DNA from 3 places in the Candidatus Thiodiazotropha sp. LNASS1 genome. Region 2 is predicted to be linked to each of the others. Evidence: predicted binding sites of a transcription regulator. Region 2 holds the regulator's gene; each other region holds the start of a gene.
The links. Region 2 encodes sigma-54, which starts transcription at its own class of promoters, with help from an activator protein. Its sites were predicted from a motif close to TGGCANGNTNCNTGCTT; they were not measured.
Positions count from the first base shown of each region.

Region 1 (7,160 bases), 1.3 Mb from region 2:
CTCACATCCACTGGCAGGACATTTTGCACCTTCTGTAACAGCGTGGTCTTCCCTGCCTCCTGCAGTTCACTCTCCAACTCATACGCCTTGTCGAAGTGATCGGGAATGGAGCGCTTGTTCCTGCCTGTGACAAATACCAGAGATGTTACGCCTGCCTCCTCCGCCTCCTCAGCGGCATATTGAATCAGAGGCTTGTCGACTATCGGCAGCATCTCTTTGGGGTTGGCCTTGGTCGCGGGTAAAAAACGGGTGCCCATCCCAGCAACAGGAAAAACCGCCTTGCGTATCTTTTTCATTACCACTCCTATAGGTCCTTATATAAAACGTGCCATTCAATTACCCGCGTTCAGATGAACCACCATATTCAATATGGTACAAGGCATCCTAACATAGAGGTTCTTTGAAAGGGTTCCATATAAATATGAAACTGAGCAACCTAGGGTCTCTTAACACTATTCAATAGGCCCCAGTCATCGGACATTCACAGGTTGGCTGCAATCTCCAGATTGATCGATTGCAGTGCCTTGATGGGATCGGCAGCGGCGGTAATCGGCCTGCCCACCACCAGATAACTCGATCCGGCGTTTATCGCGTCCGCGGGAGTCATCACGCGCCGTTGATCGTCCTGGGTCGCTTGCTTGGGGCGGACACCGGGAGTGACGAGGAGAAAATCATGCCCCAGATCCCCACGCAGCATTCCAGCTTCCCGGGGAGAACAGACAACACCATCCAACCCAGACTGTTGTGTCAGCTTCGCCAGGCGTGAGACATTATCTGCGGGATCGCCTGAAAAACCGACCTCATGAATCTCCTCCCCGGTCAAACTGGTAAGAATGGTAACCGCAATCAGGAGTGGACGATTACTTCTGGACTCCAGACGTTCCCTGGCCGCCTCCATCATTCTGCGGCCACCAGACGCATGTAAATTCATCATCCACACACCAAGATCGGCTGCCGCATCACAGGCTGCCGCCACAGTATTTGGAATATCATGAAACTTCAGATCGAGAAAGACCTCATAACCACGCCCCCTCAACACCTCGATGAAAGAGGGACCGATGCGTGTAAACATCTCCTTACCCACCTTGAGTCGGCAGAGTGAGGGATCCAAGCGATCGACAAGAGCCAGAGCCCTATCCTGCCCCGAATAGTCGAGTGCCACAATGACCCTGGAATCACTGCTGTTCATGTATATTCCACCTTCTATCTTTATGCGGGATCCGTGGATTCGGATCGATTGTCATGTCACTGCGTTGGCCTTAAAGCTGCGCGTCAGCCCCTGCTGGGGTTTTATTTCGCCCCATCTCTTGCAGCTGGGACAGTGCCAATGCAGTTTTTTTGCCGTGAAGCCACAGTGATCACACTGATAGGCCGGTTGTTTTTCCAATAGTTTCATCACTGATATCAACAGGACCTCCAAAGCCTCCTTGGGACTCTCCTCGCTTCGCTGCAGATTCAGTCTCACTAAACGTTCCAGGCCTTTTAGATCAGGTGCCTCTTCCAGATGTCTGAGCATCGCATCCACAGCCGCACTCTCACCCTCTTTTTCGACAATCATCTCGGAGAGAATCATCATTGCTTCCGTGCAGTGGTGACGTTGATACAACTGTTGCAGGTATTCGAACAATTCATGCTGTCTGCCGAGTTGCTTATAGCATTCGACAAGCCTGGGCAGAACCTCGGAAAGATAGATGGGTTCGTTCTCCTCGACCTGCTGCAGCAACTTTACCACCGATCGACAATCACCCCGGGTATAATCGATCTCGGCCTGTAAAAGTAAAGCGCGCACATTGTTTCGTTGAACCTGTTGAGCACGCTTGAGATAACCCTCCGCTGCGGAGATATTCTGCTGGCTCAACATCTGCTCAGCCAATTCACAATAGAAGTGGGCAACCGCATTCGGTAGAGAGGGAAAGTGGGATACAGAGATCTTATCAGCAACATCAAGGCATCGTTGCCACTCTTTCTCCTGTTGATAGATCTCCAATAGATAGATATAGGCCTGCTCGTTGTAGATTTTGAGTTCGGTTAATTCGAGGAACAGGTTTTCGGCACGATCGAACAGGCCTGCCCGCATATAGTCTTGACCCAATTCAAGCAAGGCCTGTGCTCGCTGTTCGCGATTCAAACTGGGCCTGGCTATCAGGTTTTGATGAATACGGATGGCTCGATCCACTTCACCCCGCCGACGAAACAGGTTACCCAAGGCAAGATGGGTCTCTACCGTATCGCTGTCCACATCCAGCAATTCGATGAACAGATCGATTGCCTTATCGGGCTGTTCGTTCAGCAGATAATTGAGACCTTTGAAATAGACCGGCGCGATCTGCGGTTGCTGCTTCTGTTTTTTTCTGGGCATGCCGCGCCGTGCCGTATACCAACCGGAGGCAGCGGCTACAGGCAGCAACAAGAGCAGCAGCTCAATCACCTGACACCTCAACAACCACACCGGCAGCGTAATGCCGATAATGGGTTACTGCTTGGGTTAAGACATAGCATGTAAAGTACATTGCAACCCTCACTGCTCCTTCAAGGGTAAGGCGCGAAGGTTGTTGACCTCTTCACTCACCATTTGACTGCGCCTTTTAAGAGAGTGTATTTCCCGCTTAAGACCCAATACTCTACCCATTCCGGCCAGGACACCCAAAATCACACCCAGTCCCAAGGCGATGGTCAGTATCAACGACAAAGGGAGGTCCCGATGACCAAAATAGTAATTAATTTCTACAGGGTCGGCGTTGAGTACAGTGAAGACTGCACCCAGCATCATGATCAGTATGACTATAAAGAGTTTTATGAATCGCATCAGACGTTCCGTAGTTCCTCCTCTCAGTCACCCATTCTCGCCTACTGCAGTCCAGTTTGAAATAGCCAAAATGTAAGAACAGGGGTGTAGATGCGGCTGTTTTCATATTTTCACGGACCTCTCCCCCCTTTGATTGGATTGATAACCTATCAAATAGCGATATTGAGGGAATATCCTGGAGATAACACGGTTCGTATCCTGTTTTTGTCACAGCATAACCGCGAATATCCTCACAACAGAGGAATTCGTCGTCGGTAGATGGGCAGAGGGTAGATGCTAGGCGTAGGTATCCAAAAGGCCATCACCACCCATTATCCATGTTTGGCCTTGTTCCCGAGTCTGGTCAGGGCTTAACGAATCACTGCCAATCGTACCGTTACTGCCAGATCCGGCTCTCCTGTCATGGGCCGATTCACCTGCCTGCTGCTGTCCCACATCCACATTGGCGAGATTGAGATTGATTTCACCAAACAGCTCCCGTAGTCGCGGAATCGATGCCTCGAGGGCTTCTCGCGTAGGGGCTTGAGAGGCGACAAAGGTGACGCTGGTCTGATCATTCTGTAGTGATATCTTTATCTCCAGCGGCCCAAGATGGGGTGGATTCAACTTGATTTCCGCCTGTTGGATGTTCTGACCGACCATCCACTGGATTCGCTCTCCCACCGCTCTGTCCCATCCCGCCTGACCGACGGGAATATCCAGAGGCATGACGATAGATGGCCGCATACCTGTGGATGAGTTGACCGGCAGTTGCAGTGAAAGTGCGGACAGCTGACCGGCGCTCTCAACAGGTCGTCCGGATTCCAACAGCTGCGCACCCAATTCACGCAGCTGCAGTTTCAGTGGCTGAGATTGACCGTTTTCGATCAGTCGCTGGATCAGGAATTCTGGTTGCATCAATTGTGGTTGTGACTGAAGCGGCTTCAGTTGTACTGCACCGTCTAGCACCGGTTCGGTCAATGCAGCCTGCTGTTGGGATATCAGAAGCGGCAAAGGCTTGCCGTCCAACTGGAGTTGCAGCGGCAAAACCCCGCCATCCCGAGGCGTTATAGTCTGTGGTTGAAGGGGATCTGCTGTTGACGTCGCCAGCGAGAGAAACAGAACGCCCTGTTCACCCTGAGCCATCAGCATTTCCTGTAGGGCCTGGTCGAATGTAGCCCCTATAATCTCCCCATTTGCACTGATCTGTGTGACAAGATCGCCCCCTTCTGCAGGGATTGCGGATTTGAGCTTATCCCCCTGAATCTGGGGCATGAGTGCTATCTGTACCATGGCTAAACCTGTTGTTGTCGCTTTCAGTCGACAAGATAAATGCAGGTTCCGGGCCAGGTTTAGGACACCCCACCCTTCTTGGCCCGTTTTTCCTTTCCCCTCGAGCGAAGGAGAAGGTGGTATTCCGGTCTATCGATAAATTGCTTCGCCGGCGGAGCTTAAGTATCGAAATTTTGTGAGATCCGTTGAACCGAATGGTCCTAGAGAGCAAAATCCTGTGGTGTGGCGCGGCGCCACTGCGCCTTCTGCAAACGCCAGTCATCATCACTACGAGTAAACATGAGTTGTAAACGCAGCAGCTCCCCGCGCCATTGGGAGAGCGTCATATCCGTCTCCTGTGGAGACCCGGCAAGTCCGGCAAAGAGCACAACTTCGGCCTCATTCTCGGAGCGTAAATCGATCTGATCAATCGTTGATATAATGTGAATCGATTTGTGACGCATGAAATAGCCCAGCAGCGTTGCCTTCAGCCCCCTGAAATCCCGTCCGCTCTCATCCCTATAAGCCGGATCGACAAAGGCCATTGCTGAGGAGAGATCCCGCGATTCGAGATAGGTTTCAGCCTCACTGATGAGATTTCGGAGCTGTTCCTCCGGACTCAAAGGAGTTTCACTGCAACCGACAGACAGGAAACTGACAATGACCAGTAAGATACCGAGACTGTGTATGCTCTTCATTCCCACAAACTATTTCAGGCTCAACACATCCTGCATGTCGAACAGTCCCTTCTCCTTGCCTACCACCCATCCGGCAGCCCGGATGGCGCCGCGGGCGAAATTCATCCGACTTGATGCCTTATGCACCACTTCCACCCGTTCTCCCTCCATGGCGAACCAGACGCTGTGTTCACCGACCACGTCCCCTGCGCGGATGGTCTCGAAGCCGATAGTCTTGCCATCCCGAGGACCGGTCTTTCCCTCCCGACCATAGACGGCACACTCACTTAAATCCCGACCAAGGGTATCCGCAATCACTTCACCCAATCTCAGTGCCGTACCGGAAGGTGCATCGACCTTGTGCCGGTGGTGGGCCTCGATAATCTCCACATCCGCCTCATCGCCCAAAACCCTGGCCGCCATTTCGACCAGCTTGAAGCTGAGGTTGACTCCAACACTCATATTGGGTGCGAACACGATCGCAATACCATCGGCCCCATCCTGCAATGCCTGCTTTTCTGCCTCATTCAGGCCAGTGGTGCCGATCACCATATGCTTGCCCGCTTCGCGGCAGATCGCCAGATGGGCCATGGTAGCGGTGGGAGTGGTAAAGTCGATCAGCACGTCGAAATCGTCAACGACCGCTTTCAAATCTGTTTCCAGGGAGACATTAAGATGACCGATACCCGCCAGTTCACCTGCATCCTGGCCGATCAGCTGGCTCCCTTTGCGCTCCGTCGCAGCTCCCAGAACCAATCCCTCAGTTTCGCTAACCGCCGTTACCAGGGATCTGCCCATGCGTCCCGCCGCGCCAACCACTGCGATTCTTGTCATCCGATGCGCCCCTTCTAGATTTGCTTTAAAAGCCCATATTTTCAAAGAACTTTTTCACTCCATCAACCCAGCTGGTGGAATGAGGGCTATGCTTCGCACCACCCTTTTTCATGGATTCGTCGAGTCGCTTGATCAGGTCCTCCTGTTCGGCAGTCAGTTTGATCGGTGTCTCGACCAGCACCCTGCACATCAGATCACCCATGGGGCCACCACGAACCGGCTTGACACCCTTGCCGCGCATCCGGAACAGGCGGCCGGTCTGTGTCCCTGCGGGAATCTTCAGGATCACCTTACCATCCAGTGTGGGCACCTCCAGCTCACCACCCAGGGCGGCCACAGCGAAGCTTATCGGCACTTCACAGTAGAGATGATTATCCTCGCGGCTGAAAATTTCGTGAGGCTTCACGGCGACCTGTACATAAAGATCACCGGGTGGACCACCATGCTCCCCAGCCTCACCTTCACCGGCCAGGCGAATACGGTCACCGGAATCGACGCCGGGCGGCACCTTGACCGACAGAGTCTTGTGCTCCTGTACGCGCCCCTGCCCATGGCAGTTAGGGCAGGGATCCTCGATCATGGTTCCTTTACCATGACAGCGTGGACAGGTCTGTTGAACTGAGAAGAATCCCTGCTGCATGCGTACCTGACCATGGCCGCCGCAGGTATCGCAGGTCTTTGGGGTAGTCCCTTTCCGGGCACCGCTACCAGCGCAAACATCACACTTCACCAGAGTCGGCACCCTAATCTTGACCGTTGTTCCAGCGACTGCATCTTCCAGTGAAAGTTGCAGGTTGTAACGCAGATCGGCGCCGCGATGCACGCGAGAGCCGCCACCGCCGCCACGTCCCCCGCCAAAGATGTCGCCGAATACATCACCGAAGATATCTGAGAAATTGGCGCTGCCGCCACCAAAACCGCCACCCATGCTGGGATCGACACCGGCGTGTCCGAACTGGTCGTAGGTCGCGCGCTTTTGCGCATCGGTCAATACTTCGTAGGCTTCCTTGGCCTCTTTGAATTTCTCTTCTGCTTCGACAGCGGCATCCCCGGTGTTCCGGTCCGGATGAAATTTCATGGCAAGGCGTCTATAGGCCTTTTTGATATCGGCCTCACTGGCATTCTTGTTGACGCCTAAAACTTCGTAATAATCACGTTTAGCCATGGTTTTTTATCTTTTACTACTGTTATTTGTTGAGATACATCATTTGTCCAGCTGTCTGAATAGGGCCTGTCAACACTCATTCAACAGGCGCTAGTTTCATGCCCGTATAACGCCAAAACCGCACATCGGCAGGGCTGCCGATGCACGGTTTGCAGGACTGGAATCCTTGATTAGTTTTTGTTGTCCTTAACCTCTTCGAACTCAGCGTCGACAACGTCATCCCCGGCAGCATCAGAGGATGCTTCCGCACCAGACGCACCCGCGTCAGCGGCCGCGGCTTCACCCTCTGCACCCTTCTGGGCGTAGAGCCGCTCCGCCATCTTACCAGAGGCTTCCGCCAGCACCTTGGTTTTCGCTTCGATGGCATCCTTGTCATCGCCTTTCATGACCTCTTCGAGATCCTTGATTGCACCCTCGATCGCTTCCT
Region 1 covers NZ_OZ156465.1:4,568,443-4,575,602, reverse strand. The annotation lists gene galU (UTP--glucose-1-phosphate uridylyltransferase GalU) at 1-296, opposite strand, end outside; gene pyrF (orotidine-5'-phosphate decarboxylase) at 482-1,189, opposite strand; gene lapB (lipopolysaccharide assembly protein LapB) at 1,241-2,428, opposite strand; gene AB8516_RS20410 (lipopolysaccharide assembly LapA domain-containing protein) at 2,519-2,806, opposite strand; gene AB8516_RS20405 (flagellar hook-length control protein FliK) at 3,083-4,078, opposite strand; gene AB8516_RS20400 (hypothetical protein) at 4,279-4,755, opposite strand; gene dapB (4-hydroxy-tetrahydrodipicolinate reductase) at 4,765-5,568, opposite strand; gene dnaJ (molecular chaperone DnaJ) at 5,594-6,733, opposite strand; gene dnaK (molecular chaperone DnaK) at 6,904-7,160, opposite strand, start outside.
Region 1: AB8516_RS20405 (flagellar hook-length control protein FliK) is a predicted target of sigma-54. The motif match lies at 4,118-4,134, and genes of this name have one in related genera.

Region 2 (7,160 bases):
TCAGTTCGATGGGGTAATCCTGGTCGTGACCCTGGTGGCAGTGCTGGGATGGATGATCTATACCGCCAAGACCGGGGCTGCAGACCCAATCGCCGGAGAGTTTGATGCAGAGATTCCGCACGATATACCTACCCAAAAGGCGATTGTCCTGCTTTTGGGCGGCTTGATATTTCTGCTTTTGAGTTCCCGACTGCTTGTTTGGGGTGCCTCGAATGTGGCATCTGCGCTGGGCGTCAGTGATGTCATTATCGGTTTGACCATCGTTGCCATCGGCACCAGCCTGCCTGAGTTGGCTGCCAGTATCACCAGCGCTCTGAAAGGGGAGGATGACCTCGCCATCGGCAATGTCATCGGTTCCAATCTCTATAATCTGCTGGCGGTACTGAGTATCCCGGGCTTGGTGGCACCAGGAGCCTATTCACCTGAGGTCATGGAGCGTGATCTTCCGGTGATGATGGTGCTTACCATGTTCCTCTTCTTTATGGGGCACGGTCTGGGTAAACAGGGGCGTATCAACCGTCTGGAGGGATTACTCCTGCTGCTCTGTTTCATTGGCTATCAGTCTCTGCTCTTTGTGTCACTGGTGAATGCCTGATCTATGGATGTTTCAAACCTTATGTGAGTGAGTTGTCTAATGACCAAAGCCACAAGTCCAACTAAAGAAGAGATGATTCGGATGATCGATCTGGGCAGGGCTGTGATCGAAACTGAGGCTGATGCAGTCCAATCGCTGATCCCCAGGTTGGGCGATGAATTTGCCCTGGCATGCAGTTATCTTCTCCATTGCCAGGGCAGGATTGTCGTTATCGGAATGGGCAAATCGGGTCATATCGGCAATAAGATCGCTGCGACCCTGGCCAGTACCGGCAGCCCGGCCTTTTTTGTTCATCCGGGTGAGGCCAGCCACGGTGATCTCGGTATGATAACTCCTCAGGATGTGGTCCTGGCGCTGTCCAACTCAGGGGAGACCGGCGAGTTACTGGTCATCCTGCCCCTGCTTAAGCGACTGGGTGCGCCCTTGATCGCCATGACCGGAAAACCTGAGTCGACGCTGGCAAGAGAATCCGAGGTACATATCGATGTCAGCGTTCAGAAGGAGGCCTGCCCCCTGGGCTTGGCCCCGACATCAAGCACGACTGCGGCATTGGTGATGGGTGATGCGATGGCGGTTGCATTGCTGCAGGCACGGGGTTTTACCGCCAAGGATTTCGCCCTCTCTCATCCGGGAGGCACCCTGGGAAGGCGGTTGCTTTTGCGGGTCAGTGATATAATGCATGCGGACGGGTCTTTGCCGTCGGTAGGTCTCGATGCCACATTGCATGAGGCGTTGGAAGTGATGTCGGCCAAAGGCCTGGGTATGACCGCGATAGTGGATCCGGAGGGTGGAGTGGCCGGAGTCTATACCGATGGCGATCTGCGGCGTACCTTGAACAAGCCTATCGATATACACCATGTCAAGGTGAGTGAGGTCATGACCAGCGACTGCCTGACAGTATCACCTGAGACGTTGGCAGCAGAAGCCTTGCAGATGATGGACGAGAAAAAGATTAACGGCCTGCTGGTTATTGATGAAAAACAGCAACTGATCGGTGCATTCAATATGCATGATCTGCTTAGAGCCGGTGTGATGTAGGGGGGTAGAGAAAGTGCAGGATATACATGCCAAGGCCAGTGGTGTGAAACTGGTCATTTTTGATGTCGATGGTGTGCTGACCGATGGTGGTCTGTTTCTTGGTGACGACGGTCAGGAGTATAAGTCGTTCAACTCCAGGGATGGTCACGGTATGAAGATGTTGCAGAAATCGGGTGTGGTAATCGGCATTATCACCGGACGAAGCTCTGAGGTCGTGCGTATCCGTATGGAGAGTCTGGGTATCGAGCATGTCTATCAGGGTAAGTTGGACAAACTGCCGGCCTATGAGGAGTTGCGCAATAAACTGGGCCTTTCGGATGACCAGGTAGCCTATGTGGGTGATGACGTCGTCGATCTGCCCATCATGCGGCGTGTCGGATTGGCCATCGCCGTGAATGACGCCCATCCCTTTGTTCTCCAGCATGCTCACTGGCAGACACGCCACAACGGTGGGCGTGGCGCCGCCAGAGATGTTTGCGAGATGGTGCTCGAGGCCCAGGGTAATCTTAAGACTGAGTTGGACAGCTATCTTTGAAGCGTCAATTAATCGGTCTCTTTTTTATAGGTGCGGCGCTGCTGAGCCTGGGCTGGTGGATGAATAGGTTGATGCAGCCGGAGGAGGCCCGAACGCCGGGTGTTAGACACGATCCCGATTCTTACGCCGAGGAGTTGGTTGTGCAAACCTACGATGAACAGGGTGCACTCAAACAGCGATTGCAGTCTCGGGGGATGAGGCATTTTGAAAAAACCGGGATTACCGAACTGCAACAACCGGTTCTCTGGCATTACAACCAACAGAGCCCCCCTTTGCAGATGCGGGCGCAGGATGGTCTGATCAGACGCAGTGAAGAGAGTCTCCATCTTGCCGGGGGTGTGGTTATCGATCGTCCTAGCGGCGCGGACACTGCGCCGTTGCATATTGTCACGCAGGATTTGACGCTGCACTTTGAAGATTCATTTGCTACAACCGATGGCCCGGTACGCATCGAGAGCGATGACCAATGGATGACCGCAACAGGTATGGAGGCCTGGCTGAAGGGACCGCTACGGCTCAAACTGCTGCATGAGGTGCGAGGCTATTATGAATTCCAATAGAATGAAATACGTTGTGACCTGTCTGGTGTTGCTGCTGATCATTTGGGCGCCGGGGCATGCGTTGGAAAGTGACAAGGATCAACCCATGCATCTGGAAGCGGACAGCCTTTCCGTCGATGAGGCATCCGGTGTGGTGTTATATGAGGGAAGTGTCGAGATCACCCAGGGCAGTCTGAGGATTTGGGCCGATCGGCTGTGGATCCATCGTCGCCAGGGCAAAACGGAGAAGGTCATCAGTGAAGGGAGTCCCGTTCGCTTTCGTCAGTTGACGGAGAAAGGGGATGAGGAGGTTCATGGCGAAGCCCGGCGTGTGGAGATCAACGCGGAGCGTGATGAATTGCTGTTGATCGATGATGCATCGCTTGAGCAGGGTGGCAACCGTTTTCGCAACGACCGGATTATCTACAATCGCGCCAAGGCAATGGTCAAGGCGGGTACAAGCGCGCAAGGTAAGCAACGCGTGCAGGTTGTCATCGAGCCAAACAAGCAGCCATGAGTCAGCTACAGGCCAAGGCGCTTCAAAAGCAGTATGGTAAGCGCAATGTTGTGGACGGCGTCTCACTTAGCGTGAACAGCGGTGAAGTGGTCGGGTTACTGGGGCCCAATGGGGCCGGTAAGACCACCAGTTTTTATATGATCGTCGGTCTGATCCCGGTGGATCATGGCGAGATACTTCTCAATGGGGAGGTTCTGACCGATCGGGCTATGCATATGCGAGCGCGCAGCGGTATTGGCTATCTGGCGCAGGAGCCATCGGTATTTCGACGGCTTACGGTTGAGCAGAACATTCTTGCGATTCTGGAGACAGTGGAGGTTCTGGATGCCGGCAAGCGCCGTGAAATGTGTGACCAGCTGTTGCGGGAATTCGGTATCGATCACTTGCGGGACAATCTGGCAATGAGCCTCTCGGGGGGTGAGCGCAGGCGTCTGGAGATTGCCAGAGCCCTCTCCGTCCAGCCGCGCTTTATTCTATTGGATGAGCCTTTCGCCGGTGTCGACCCTATTGCTGTCATCGATATCAAAAAGATCATTCAACATCTCAAGGCCCTGCAGATAGGCGTTCTGATTACGGATCATAATGTTAGAGAGACACTGGATATCTGTGATCGGGCCTATATCATCAATAGCGGTCAAGTGCTGGCTGAGGGCTCCACGAATGAGATTCTTCAGAATGATGAGGTGAGAAGTGTCTATCTTGGCGAAGATTTTTCTATGTAGAGATGGTTTTGTGGGGGTAATGCATCCCCTTGATTTCTAATGGATTCCAGGATTGATCCTGGAAGCTTGCAGTGACAAGTTTTAGCATTCTGGCGGGATTCCGGGGAGAAAATCTTTTTCCTCGGTGAGTTTTTTTAGCTAGAATGAAGTTAAAGACATACAAATAACATACCAGGTCCAAAGATATCATCTGCGATGAAGCAGGCGCTACAGCTCCGACTCGGACAACATCTCACCATGACACCACAGTTGCAGCAGGCAATACGCCTGCTGCAACTGTCTGCTCTCGACCTCAGTCAGGAGGTTCAGGAGGTGATCGAGACCAATCCTATGCTCGAAGTGGAGGAGGAGTTCGGTCAACAAAACAGCACTCAGGAGAATGAGGGCGCTGACAACGGGGCGGCGGAAAATTCAGCGGCAGAGGGTTCGAGCAGTAACGACATCAACAATGAACGTGAAATCCAGACTGATGCGTCTCAGGTGACTGAAGAACTGCCGGTCGACAGTGAATGGAGCGATGTCTATGACAGCTATCAGCCGACGACGGGTGGCAGTGGCGAGAGTAATGACCACGACTATTTGATACAGAACAGTAGCGCCACGACGCTACAAGACCATCTGCTGTGGCAGATGAATCTGACTCCCTTCACTCCGCAGGATATCTATGTCGCCACAACCATCATCGACAGCATCAACGAGGATGGTTATTTCACCGGAGATCTGGAGGAGGTGCTGCAGTCGCTGAACGATGAAGAGGCCACCATTGACGATGTCAAAGCGGTGTTGCATCGAATACAGGCATTCGATCCACCCGGTGTCGGCGCCCAGGGTCCTCAGGACTGCCTGCTTATCCAGTTGAATCAACTGTCCGAATCGACCCCCTATCTACAGTCGGCAATCAGGCTTTGCAAGGACCATTTCAGCCTCCTGACCGCGCAGGACCAGAACCAGATCATGCGTAGGATGAAGATCGATCAGGACGAGCTGGCGGCAGTGATGCAGCTGATTCGTACGCTCAATCCCCATCCGGGTACACTCATTGCGAGCAGCGAACCTGAATATGTCATACCTGATGTGTTCGTGAGTAAGCGCAACGGCCGATGGGTGGTTGAACTGAATGGCGAGGTGACCCCGAAACTGCGGGTAAACACCGGCTATGCCAATCTGATCAGACGCGCGGACCAGAGTAAAGACAATACTTTTTTGAAGAACCATCTGCAGGAGGCCCGGTGGTTCATTAAGAGCCTGATGAGCAGAAACGAAACTATTTTACGCGTGGCGAGTAAAATCGTAGAGTATCAACGGGGGTTCTTTGAGCATGGAGAGGAGGCGATGAAACCTCTGGTATTGAGGGATATCGCCGAGGCGCTGGAGATGCATGAATCGACGATATCCCGTGTGACGACACAGAAATATATGCATACACCCAGGGGTACGCTGGAGTTCAAGTATTTCTTTTCCAGCCATGTCAGCACCAGTGCGGGAGGTGAGTGCTCGTCTACTGCAATTCGTGCGCTGATAAAAAAAATGATTGCCGCTGAGATTCCCAACAAGCCTCTCAGTGACAATAAGATTGCCGCCCTCTTGTCCGATCAGGGTATCGAAGTTGCCCGTCGGACAGTGGCAAAGTACCGTGAGTCGATGGGTATTCCACCGTCGAACGAACGTAAACGTCTGATATAGGAGTTGAATGCGCGACTGATCACCGGCTGTTGACAGTAATCCCTTTGCGGATGCAACCAGGCACAAGGCTTATGAGGATTGCCAAACAGCATATACTGTAAATGTGGCTTGTCGCCATTTAGTCATGTCAGGCAGGGTGATGGGTAACCTCATCTAAGATAGGAGAAAATTATGCAAATTAGCGTGACCGGTCATCATGTGGATGTAACCAATGCCTTGAAAAGCTATGTGGATAGTAAATTTGAGCGCCTGGAGCGCCATTTCGATAATGTGATAAATGTTCACGTTATCCTGAGTGTGGAAAAAATGAGGCAGAAGGCAGAAGCCACAATGCAAGTGAACGGTGCGAGTGTTTATGCGGATTCTGTACAGGAAGACATGTATGCAGCTATAGATCTGCTCACGGACAGGTTGGATAGACAGGTGCTGAAGCACAAGGAGAAAATGAAAAGTCATCGCGCCGGAAGCGGCGTAAAATATGCGTCTGAATAATACGGGCTGATTGAACTGGCGAGGTTTCCATGTTTCCAAACGGTTATCTTGTGGAAGAACGGATCGGTTGCAATGTGGAGGCGGCCAGCAAGAAGCGCGTATTGGAACAGCTCGGTCAGCGACTGGCCGAGGCTGTTCCAGATCTCAATCAAGATATGGTTTTTGATGCGCTCCTTGAGCGTGAAAGGCTGGGCAGTACCGGTTTGGGCAAGGGTATAGCACTTCCCCATGCCCGCATGCCGCATATCACCGAGGCTCTCGCGGCGTTTGTCCAACTGCCGGAGGGAATCGATTTCGATGCCATCGACAATCAACCGGTTGATCTTGCCTTCGCCATGTTGGTGCCGGAAGAGGCGACCGATGAGCATCTGCAATTGTTGGCCAAACTGGCGCAGATGTTTGACGATCACGATTTCTGTAGTGAGTTGAGGCAAGCGACAACTGCGCAAGATCTTTATCAACTGATCCAGCAACGGGAAGCTATAATCTCCTCTTAATGAAGCCAATCTATACCATTCGGGATCTCTATGAAGAGCTGGCCGGCGAGCTTTCGCTGAGCTGGAATGGTGAAGGGGGGGACACTGAGATCGTTCTGGATATTGAATCTCAACATGGAAAGCCACCCGCAGGTCCCCTCAATCTGGTTCGGCCCAATCAGATCCAGGTTATCGGGCCGCCGGAAAGGGAACATCTGTTGAATGATGAAAAGGATGTCTATCATGATTATCTACAGGTACTGTTCAAGGCCTCCCCCGCATCGCTTATATTCACCGATGGACTGAAACCGCTTCAGGAATGTGAGGAGCAGGCACTGGAAAGGAGTATTGCGCTTTTCTATACCCCTCAACCCGACAATCAGGTGATAAATCGCCTATTGGAACGCTTCAGTCAGCCGGTGGGTGAAAAACTGCTGGTGCACGGGGTCTACATGGAGGTCCTTGGCAGGGGCGTATTGCTCAGCGGTGATCCGGCGATCGGTAAAAGCGAACTCGCATTGGCATTGATTTCACGGGGCCATTGTTTGATCGCCGATGATGCA
Region 2 covers NZ_OZ156465.1:3,248,413-3,255,572, forward strand. The annotation lists gene AB8516_RS14275 (calcium/sodium antiporter) at 1-595, shown strand, start outside; gene AB8516_RS14280 (KpsF/GutQ family sugar-phosphate isomerase) at 635-1,633, shown strand; gene kdsC (3-deoxy-manno-octulosonate-8-phosphatase KdsC) at 1,647-2,168, shown strand; gene lptC (LPS export ABC transporter periplasmic protein LptC) at 2,165-2,728, shown strand; gene lptA (lipopolysaccharide transport periplasmic protein LptA) at 2,730-3,224, shown strand; gene lptB (LPS export ABC transporter ATP-binding protein) at 3,221-3,946, shown strand; gene AB8516_RS14305 (RNA polymerase factor sigma-54) at 4,142-5,629, shown strand; gene raiA (ribosome hibernation-promoting factor, HPF/YfiA family) at 5,801-6,121, shown strand; gene ptsN (PTS IIA-like nitrogen regulatory protein PtsN) at 6,151-6,618, shown strand; gene hprK (HPr(Ser) kinase/phosphatase) at 6,618-7,160, shown strand, end outside.

Region 3 (7,160 bases), 260 kb from region 2:
GCACTGAGGAAGACGACGCTTGTTAACCCGCACTGCGGGGACCGTGTCTACGCGGTCCCCGCTGCTCAGACATCATCAGGTACTCTCTACGGCTTCTACCACAGATTCAATCTAAGTCATCGCGATATCGCCAGGTGCTCGTACACAAGCTGTGTATATCTGCTATTTTTTTTCTTCCGCAAACATGGTTCTAATTTGTATTGTGACAGGTTCCTCGCCGCCCTTAAGTATCCATTAAAAAACTTATGCTTGACTTGTCTGCTGCCAGCTGTCGGCTATCATTCTTTTGGTACCGAATCCGCGCAGCTATGGCGGTCAGAGGCGCTTGACGGGCCGGTCCGATGGCGGGTATAGATGCACAGGGAGCAGATGGCCGTGCCAGAGGATGAGAAGGGAGTTAGGGTACTAATCATAAAGAGGTATTCTGTCAGCACTATGACATTACGCGGTATTTAGAGTGGAGTGATCGAAAATGAGCGAGAATGACCCAACCTATCGTCGCTATGAAGATGGCGATGATGAGCACTATGACTGGGATAGCGATGTGGTGATTCAAGGTGAGTCCTACATCTGCCCGACCTATATCCAGCGCACGCCCCCCTGTCAGAATGCCTGCCCGTCAGGTCACGATATCCGTGGCTGGTTGTCGATCGTGCGTGGTTTGGATAAACCACAAGGCGACAAGCCTTGGCAAGCACATGCCTTCGAGCGCATGACATTGGCAAATCCCTTTCCTGCAATCATGGGTCGCGTATGTCCGGCTCCCTGTCAGAAGGGTTGTAATCGTAACGGCCTTGATGGCTATGTCGGAATAAACTCCATTGAGCAGTACATTGGCGATTGGGCACGGGCGAACAATCTCGCCTTTGCCAAACCTGAAACCGATAGCGGTAAGCGGGTCGCAATTATCGGGGGCGGGCCTGCCGGTCTGGCCGCAGCGCTGTTTCTGCGTCGCCTCGGTCATCGCTGTACCATCTTTGAGGAGCACAGCGCCCTTGGCGGCCAGATGGTATTCGGTATTCCCGGCTACCGCATACCCCGGGATGTGCTTGAACATGAGATCCAGCGTATCCTGGACGTGGGCGGTATCGATGCGAAACTGAACACGCGCGTGGGACGCGAGGTGAAGGTCGGGGTGTTGGAGAAAGCGTACGATGCCATCTTCTGGAGTGTCGGCACTGTGGTCGGTAAGCCGCTGCGTGTCGAAGGCGGCGAGGCCCCGAACTGTGTGGATGGGATGACCTTTCTGAAGGCCTTCAATGACGGTGCCCTGAAATACCTGGACGGACGTATCCTGGTAATCGGTGGTGGCGACACGGCGATGGATGTGGCCGCCGTGGCCAAGCGAATTGGCGAAGTGGCAAACCTCGAGGACTCGGAGCGCCCGGAAGCGGTGTTTGACGGTACCGGGAGCCAGAGTGACGACAAGACGGCCGAACGAACCGATTCCGCATGCTGGCTGGTCTATCGTCGTCCCATTGCCAAGGCCCCCTGCACCAAACACGAACTGGAGGCCTGCATTGCCGAGGGTGTGGAGATTCACGACGGTTTGGCGCCACTTGAAGTGATGCTGGATGAGCAGGGCCATGCCTATGCCCTGAAAGTGCAACCGGTCGACTGGTCCTCAGGCAAGATGGAGGCCGATGGCGAGCCGTTCGAGATCGAGTGCAAACTGATTGTCGCCGCCACCGGCCAGACAGGTGACTACGAAGGGATCGATGGCATCGCCAATGACTGGAATCTGATCGATGCCGACCGGAGCATGCAGGTCAAAGGGAAAGCAGGAAATTTCGTGGGTGGGGATGCGGTAAACCCTCACCTGCTGACAACCGCTATCGGCCAGGCCTCGATTGCGGTACAGAGCATCGATAATCACTTGCGTGGCCAAGCGGTCGATGAGCGCCCCAAAGTGGAAGGCCATCACTTTAATCTACTGCAGGAATTGTCTCAGAAAGATCTCTCACCGGAAGAGTACAATCATGGCCCGACCTGGGGTACCAACAGTGCCAAATGGTCTGTGCACAATTTTGAGAATCGTGCCGATGCGGATGTGGTCAAGAGTAATGCCATGTTCACGGGGCATTTTGCTTACGAGCCGTTGAACGCCCGGGATGAGATGGATGTGAATGCTTCCAACGTGCTGGGAAGCATGATCGAGCGCTTCACGGGCCTTTCCGAGGAGACAGCCGTCACTGAGGCAAAGCGCTGTATGAGCTGCGGTTTCTGCTTCGAATGCGACAACTGTGTCATCTACTGCCCGCAGGACGCCGTCTATCGCGTGAACAAGAATGAACGCGCCATGGGGCGCTATGTGGATACGGACTACGCCAAGTGTGTCGGCTGTCACATCTGCAAGGAGGTCTGCCCCACCGGCTACATCGAAATGGGTCTGGGTCAATACTAGGACCTGACGGTGACCGGTGTATTAATGGCCTGGAGCATTCCAGGCCGTGACTCTGGTCTGTAGTTGGGCCGTGTGTTGCGTTACTGCTTTTTAGGCTTCTCGATGCCCAGACGCTTCATGCGTGATGCCAGCGTGGTAGGTTTCAGGCCCAGCAGGTCCGCCGCCCCATCTTTGCCGAATACCTTACCGCCGGCCTGATTCAGTGCTTGCATAATCATCAAACGGTCACGGGCCACACGCTCATTCTCTGTCATTAATACGTTGCCCACCGCCTCCGGTTCCTCGTCCGGCGTCAACGCCGTCTTGACGATGGTCTCAGGAACCGGCAGGTCCAGGTGGAGACGCCCTGTTTGGGTGACGATGACCGCCCGCTCGATGATGTTTTCCAGTTCGCGGACATTACCCGGCCAGCGATGGCTTTTAAGGCGTCTGACGTCACTTTGGCTGAGATGAATATCCCGCTTGTTGAGTTTACGGCATATGGTGTGCAGGAAATGGCTTGCCAACAAGGGAATATCCTCGGGACGTTCCCGCAGGGGAGCCAAGTGGATGGGGAACACCTGCAGGCGGAAATAGAGATCTTCGCGAAAGTTTTTTGCAGTCACCTCGGCTGCCAGGTCCTTATTGGTGGCGGTGATGATGCGCACGTCCACGCTACGGGTCTTCTCCTCGCCGATACGCTCGTACTGTCCCTCCTGCAACACCCGCAACAACTTGCCCTGTAACTCAAGAGGTATCTCGCCCACCTCGTCAAGAAACAGGGTGCCGCCGTCGGCCAGTTCGAACCGCCCTGCACGGTCCCGTGTGGCGCCGGTGAAGGCGCCCCGTATATGGCCGAAGAATTCGCTTTCGAACAGATCGCGGGGTATGGCTGCGCAGTTGACCCGGATCAGAGGCCGATCGCTACGTTCGCTGCTGACATGTATGGCTCTGGCTATGAGTTCCTTGCCGGTGCCCGACTCGCCTGTGATCAGGGTGGTGGAATTTGTCGGTGCGACCAACTGAATCTTTTGGATAACCTGACGTATGGCTGAGCTGCTGCCGATTATCTCCCGGTAGTTGTGCTCGGTGCGGATTTCTTCCTGCAAATAGGCATTCTCTTCCTCCAGCCGCCGCTGCAGGGATTTGACCTGCTCGAGGGCGCTGCGCAGATTGTTTTCAGCCTCCTTGCGATCACTGATGTCGCGAAAGATGATCACCGCTCCGATGAGCATGCCATGTTCCACGATGGGTGTGCTGGTGTACTCCACGGGAAATACGCTACCGTCCTTGCGCCAGAATACCTCATCGTCCACGTGGTGCACGGTACCATCATTGAAAGCGGCGTAGATAGGACAGTGTCTGACGGAGTAGTGGGAACCGTCAGGATGTCTGCAGTGCACCATCTGGTGCATATTCTTACCCACAAGCTCATCGGCATTGTAGCCAAGCAGGCGTTCGGCGGCTGGATTGATGAAGGTGGTGATACCATCCGCATTGACACCGTAGATACCGTCACCGGCTGCCTGCAGGAGTAGTTGGTTGCCCTGTTCGATCTCATGGAATAGCTGTTCGTACTTGCGCCATTCCGCGAGGCCCCGGCGCACATAGTCGTTGGCGTCGGCTTGTTTACGCAGTCCCTCCACAACCTCTCGATCTTGCAGGGTGGCGCTCAGCAGTACCTGGTCATTGTGGGTCACAGATCGGGCGTTGCACTCTACCGGTATCACTCTGCCACTGCGGGTCCGGCAGCTGAGTTCATTGGTCCAACAAAACCCTTGCACCATGACCGATTGGGTGAACACGACCAGTGCGCTCAACCCCCCGTTGAATAACCAGCTGGGTTTGCTTTGCAGCAGTGTTTCCATTGGAAATCCCAGTAGGTCCATAGCTGCTCGATTAGCATCGACCATACGATTCTCAACCGGATCGAATACAAGTGTTGCCGTGGGGTGCTGGTCAAAGAAGTTGTAAAACATCGGCCATCCGGCATCTTTGGAATGCCTGGTATCCGGGAGGTTGTGGGTTTTAACCTCTGTATCCGATAGGTTCATATGAACAGACCTCAATATTCACTGAGATACTACAAAATCTCGTGTTTTCGATTACGTGTTTTCGTGATTTACGTATTTTCGTAGTCCCGTAAGTCACCGCTATTTCTGATGTATTTCCCAACTAAACAGCAGCTTACGTTTGAATTTTATAGTTGGCACGGTAGCTGCAATTCTCTTGTAAAGACGGGTGCGCTTCGGAATTGATTCAGCGCCGTCAGTCCGTCCAGGTACGCACAAATTTTGTGCGGTTTTGGTAGAGGTTGTGCGTCCCTGCACCAGTATCGTCCCTGTTTCGCGTTCAACGGCGGGTTTGTGAACCCGCACTTCGAAAAGGGCAGGAACCGTGCCATGCAGGTGGCTGACCGCATCGCCGACGTTTGAATCGAACAAGCTACAAGGGGTTTAACATGGCAAACAAAAGTCTCGGCAATCCGTTTGATGCGGATACCGATCTTCAGCACGGTCCTGCGTGCAACTGCCCCATCTGTGTTTTTCAGAAGGAGCAGATCCAGAGTAACTACGAATGCAGTGAAACCGAGTTGACCGAGCGATTGGAACGGGTGGTCTTTGAAGGCATCGCCACACCCGGGATGCATGAGTTGGCGGCTGCGGAACAGGCCGAGATCGCTGTCGACGAATCAGCGCAGACGGCAGTTGAGGATCCCAATCCTCTCGAGAGCTCCGAAGATGTCCTGGACCGGGTCGTCGAGAGTGCGGTGGTGCGTGGCATCTTCGGACACGACGATATGAGCCGCAGGGATTTTATGCGCCTGGTGGGTGGTGGCGCCTTCGCAGCCATGCTCGGCAGCATGCTGCCCATGGATGAGGTCAAAGCGGCAATCAAGGACAATCTGGGCAAACCGGAAAAGTCGAAGCTGAAGGTCGGATTCGTGCCGATCACCTGCGCCACGCCTATCATCATGGCTCATCCCATGGGCTTCTATGCCAAATACGGCCTGGATGTGGACGTCATCAAAACGGCTGGATGGGCGGTGGCCCGGGATAAATCCTTGGCCAAGGAGTATGACGCCAGCCACATGCTGACGCCGATGCCACTGGCCATCACCATGGGTTCCGGCTCCACGGCGGTACCATTCCGTATGCCTGCGGTAGAGAATATCAACGGCCAGGCCATCGTGCTGCACGTCAAACACAAGGATAAACGCGATCCTAAGGATTGGAAGGGCTTCAAATTCGGTGTGCCGTTCGACTACTCCATGCATAACTTCCTGTTGCGTTACTACGTGGCGGAACACGGCATCGATCCTGACAAGGATATACAGATCCGTGTGGTACCGCCGCCGGAAATGGTGGCTAACCTGCGGGCCGGCAATCTGGACGGTTACCTGTCGCCGGATCCATTCAACCAGCGGGCGGTATGGGAGAAGGTGGGATTCATTCACACCCTCACCAAGGATATCTGGCCGGGCCATCCGTGCTGCGCTTTTGCCTGCTCCGAGGAGTTCGCCACCACTCTGCCGAACACCTACGCGGCGTTGCTGAAGTCCATAGTGGATGCCACCGCCTACTCCTCAAAGCATGAAAATCGCAAGGAGATATCTAAGGCCATCGCACCAAAGAACTATCTCAATCAGCCGGTGCCTGTTATCGAACAGGTGTTGACCGGTAAATACGCAGATGGTTTGGGTAAGGTGCATAACGTCCCAGATCGAATCGATTTCGACCCCTTCCCATGGCACTCCATGGCGGTCTGGATCCTGACCCAGATGAAGCGTTGGGGCTATGTGAAAGGGAATGTGGATTACAAGAAGATCGCGGAAGAGGTCTATCTGGCCTCCGATGCGGGACGCATGATGAAGGAGCTGGGTTATCCGGTACCGGATCATACCTATGAGTCCTACGAAATTATGGGTAAGGCGTTCGATCCGGCCAAACCCGACGCATATGTCCAGAGCTTCGCCATTAAACGTTAGACCGTGAGTCGGCGGGGTCGGGGGGTCTCTTCCACCCGGCCCCTTAACAAAACAGAGGGGAAACCGAAGTTATGCTGCAGTCTCTAAACATGCGAGCCACAGTGCTGGCCGTCACTTTCCTGGCCGTCATGCTCGGCCTCTGGGAAATGGCCAATCAAGCGCCGCAAGCGAAGAAGGCATTGACCGAATATGAGATCCTCATGGGCGGTGCCGACCAGGAGGCGCGAGTACCGCCACCGTCCAAGGTCATTGGTCTGGCAGTGGATGAATTGTCCGATCCCTTCTACGACAAGGGTCCCAATGACAAGGGTATCGGCATCCAGCTTGGCTACTCCATCTATCGGGTCCTGGCCGGTTACTTCATGGCGGCCGTTATCGCCATACCGGTCGGCTTCCTGATCGGCATGTCGCCGTTGATCCAAAAGGCATTGAATCCCTTCATTCAGGTGTTGCGTCCCATCTCACCGCTGGCCTGGATGCCGCTGGCCCTTTTTATCATCAAGGATTCGGAGGCCAGCTCTATCTTTGTTATTTTCATCTGTTCCATCTGGCCGATGTTGATCAACACGGCTTTCGGCGTGGCCAATGTGCGCAAGGACTGGCTGAATGTGGCCCGTACACATGAGCTGTCGCCCGTGCGTACCGCATTCACCGTGATCCTGCCGGCGGCGGCACCCACAATTCTCACCGGCATGCGTATCTCCATCGGCATCGCCTGGTTGGTCATCGTCGCTGCCGAGATGCTGGTGGGTGGCACGGGGATCGGGTATTACGTGTGGAACGAGTGGA
Region 3 covers NZ_OZ156465.1:2,989,342-2,996,501, forward strand. The annotation lists gene AB8516_RS13115 (choice-of-anchor D domain-containing protein) at 1-26, shown strand, start outside; gene AB8516_RS13120 (NAD(P)-binding protein) at 473-2,404, shown strand; gene AB8516_RS13125 (sigma 54-interacting transcriptional regulator) at 2,485-4,437, opposite strand; gene AB8516_RS13130 (CmpA/NrtA family ABC transporter substrate-binding protein) at 4,845-6,371, shown strand; gene ntrB (nitrate ABC transporter permease) at 6,443-7,160, shown strand, end outside.
Region 3: AB8516_RS13130 (CmpA/NrtA family ABC transporter substrate-binding protein) is a predicted target of sigma-54. The motif match lies at 4,591-4,607, and genes of this name have one in related genera.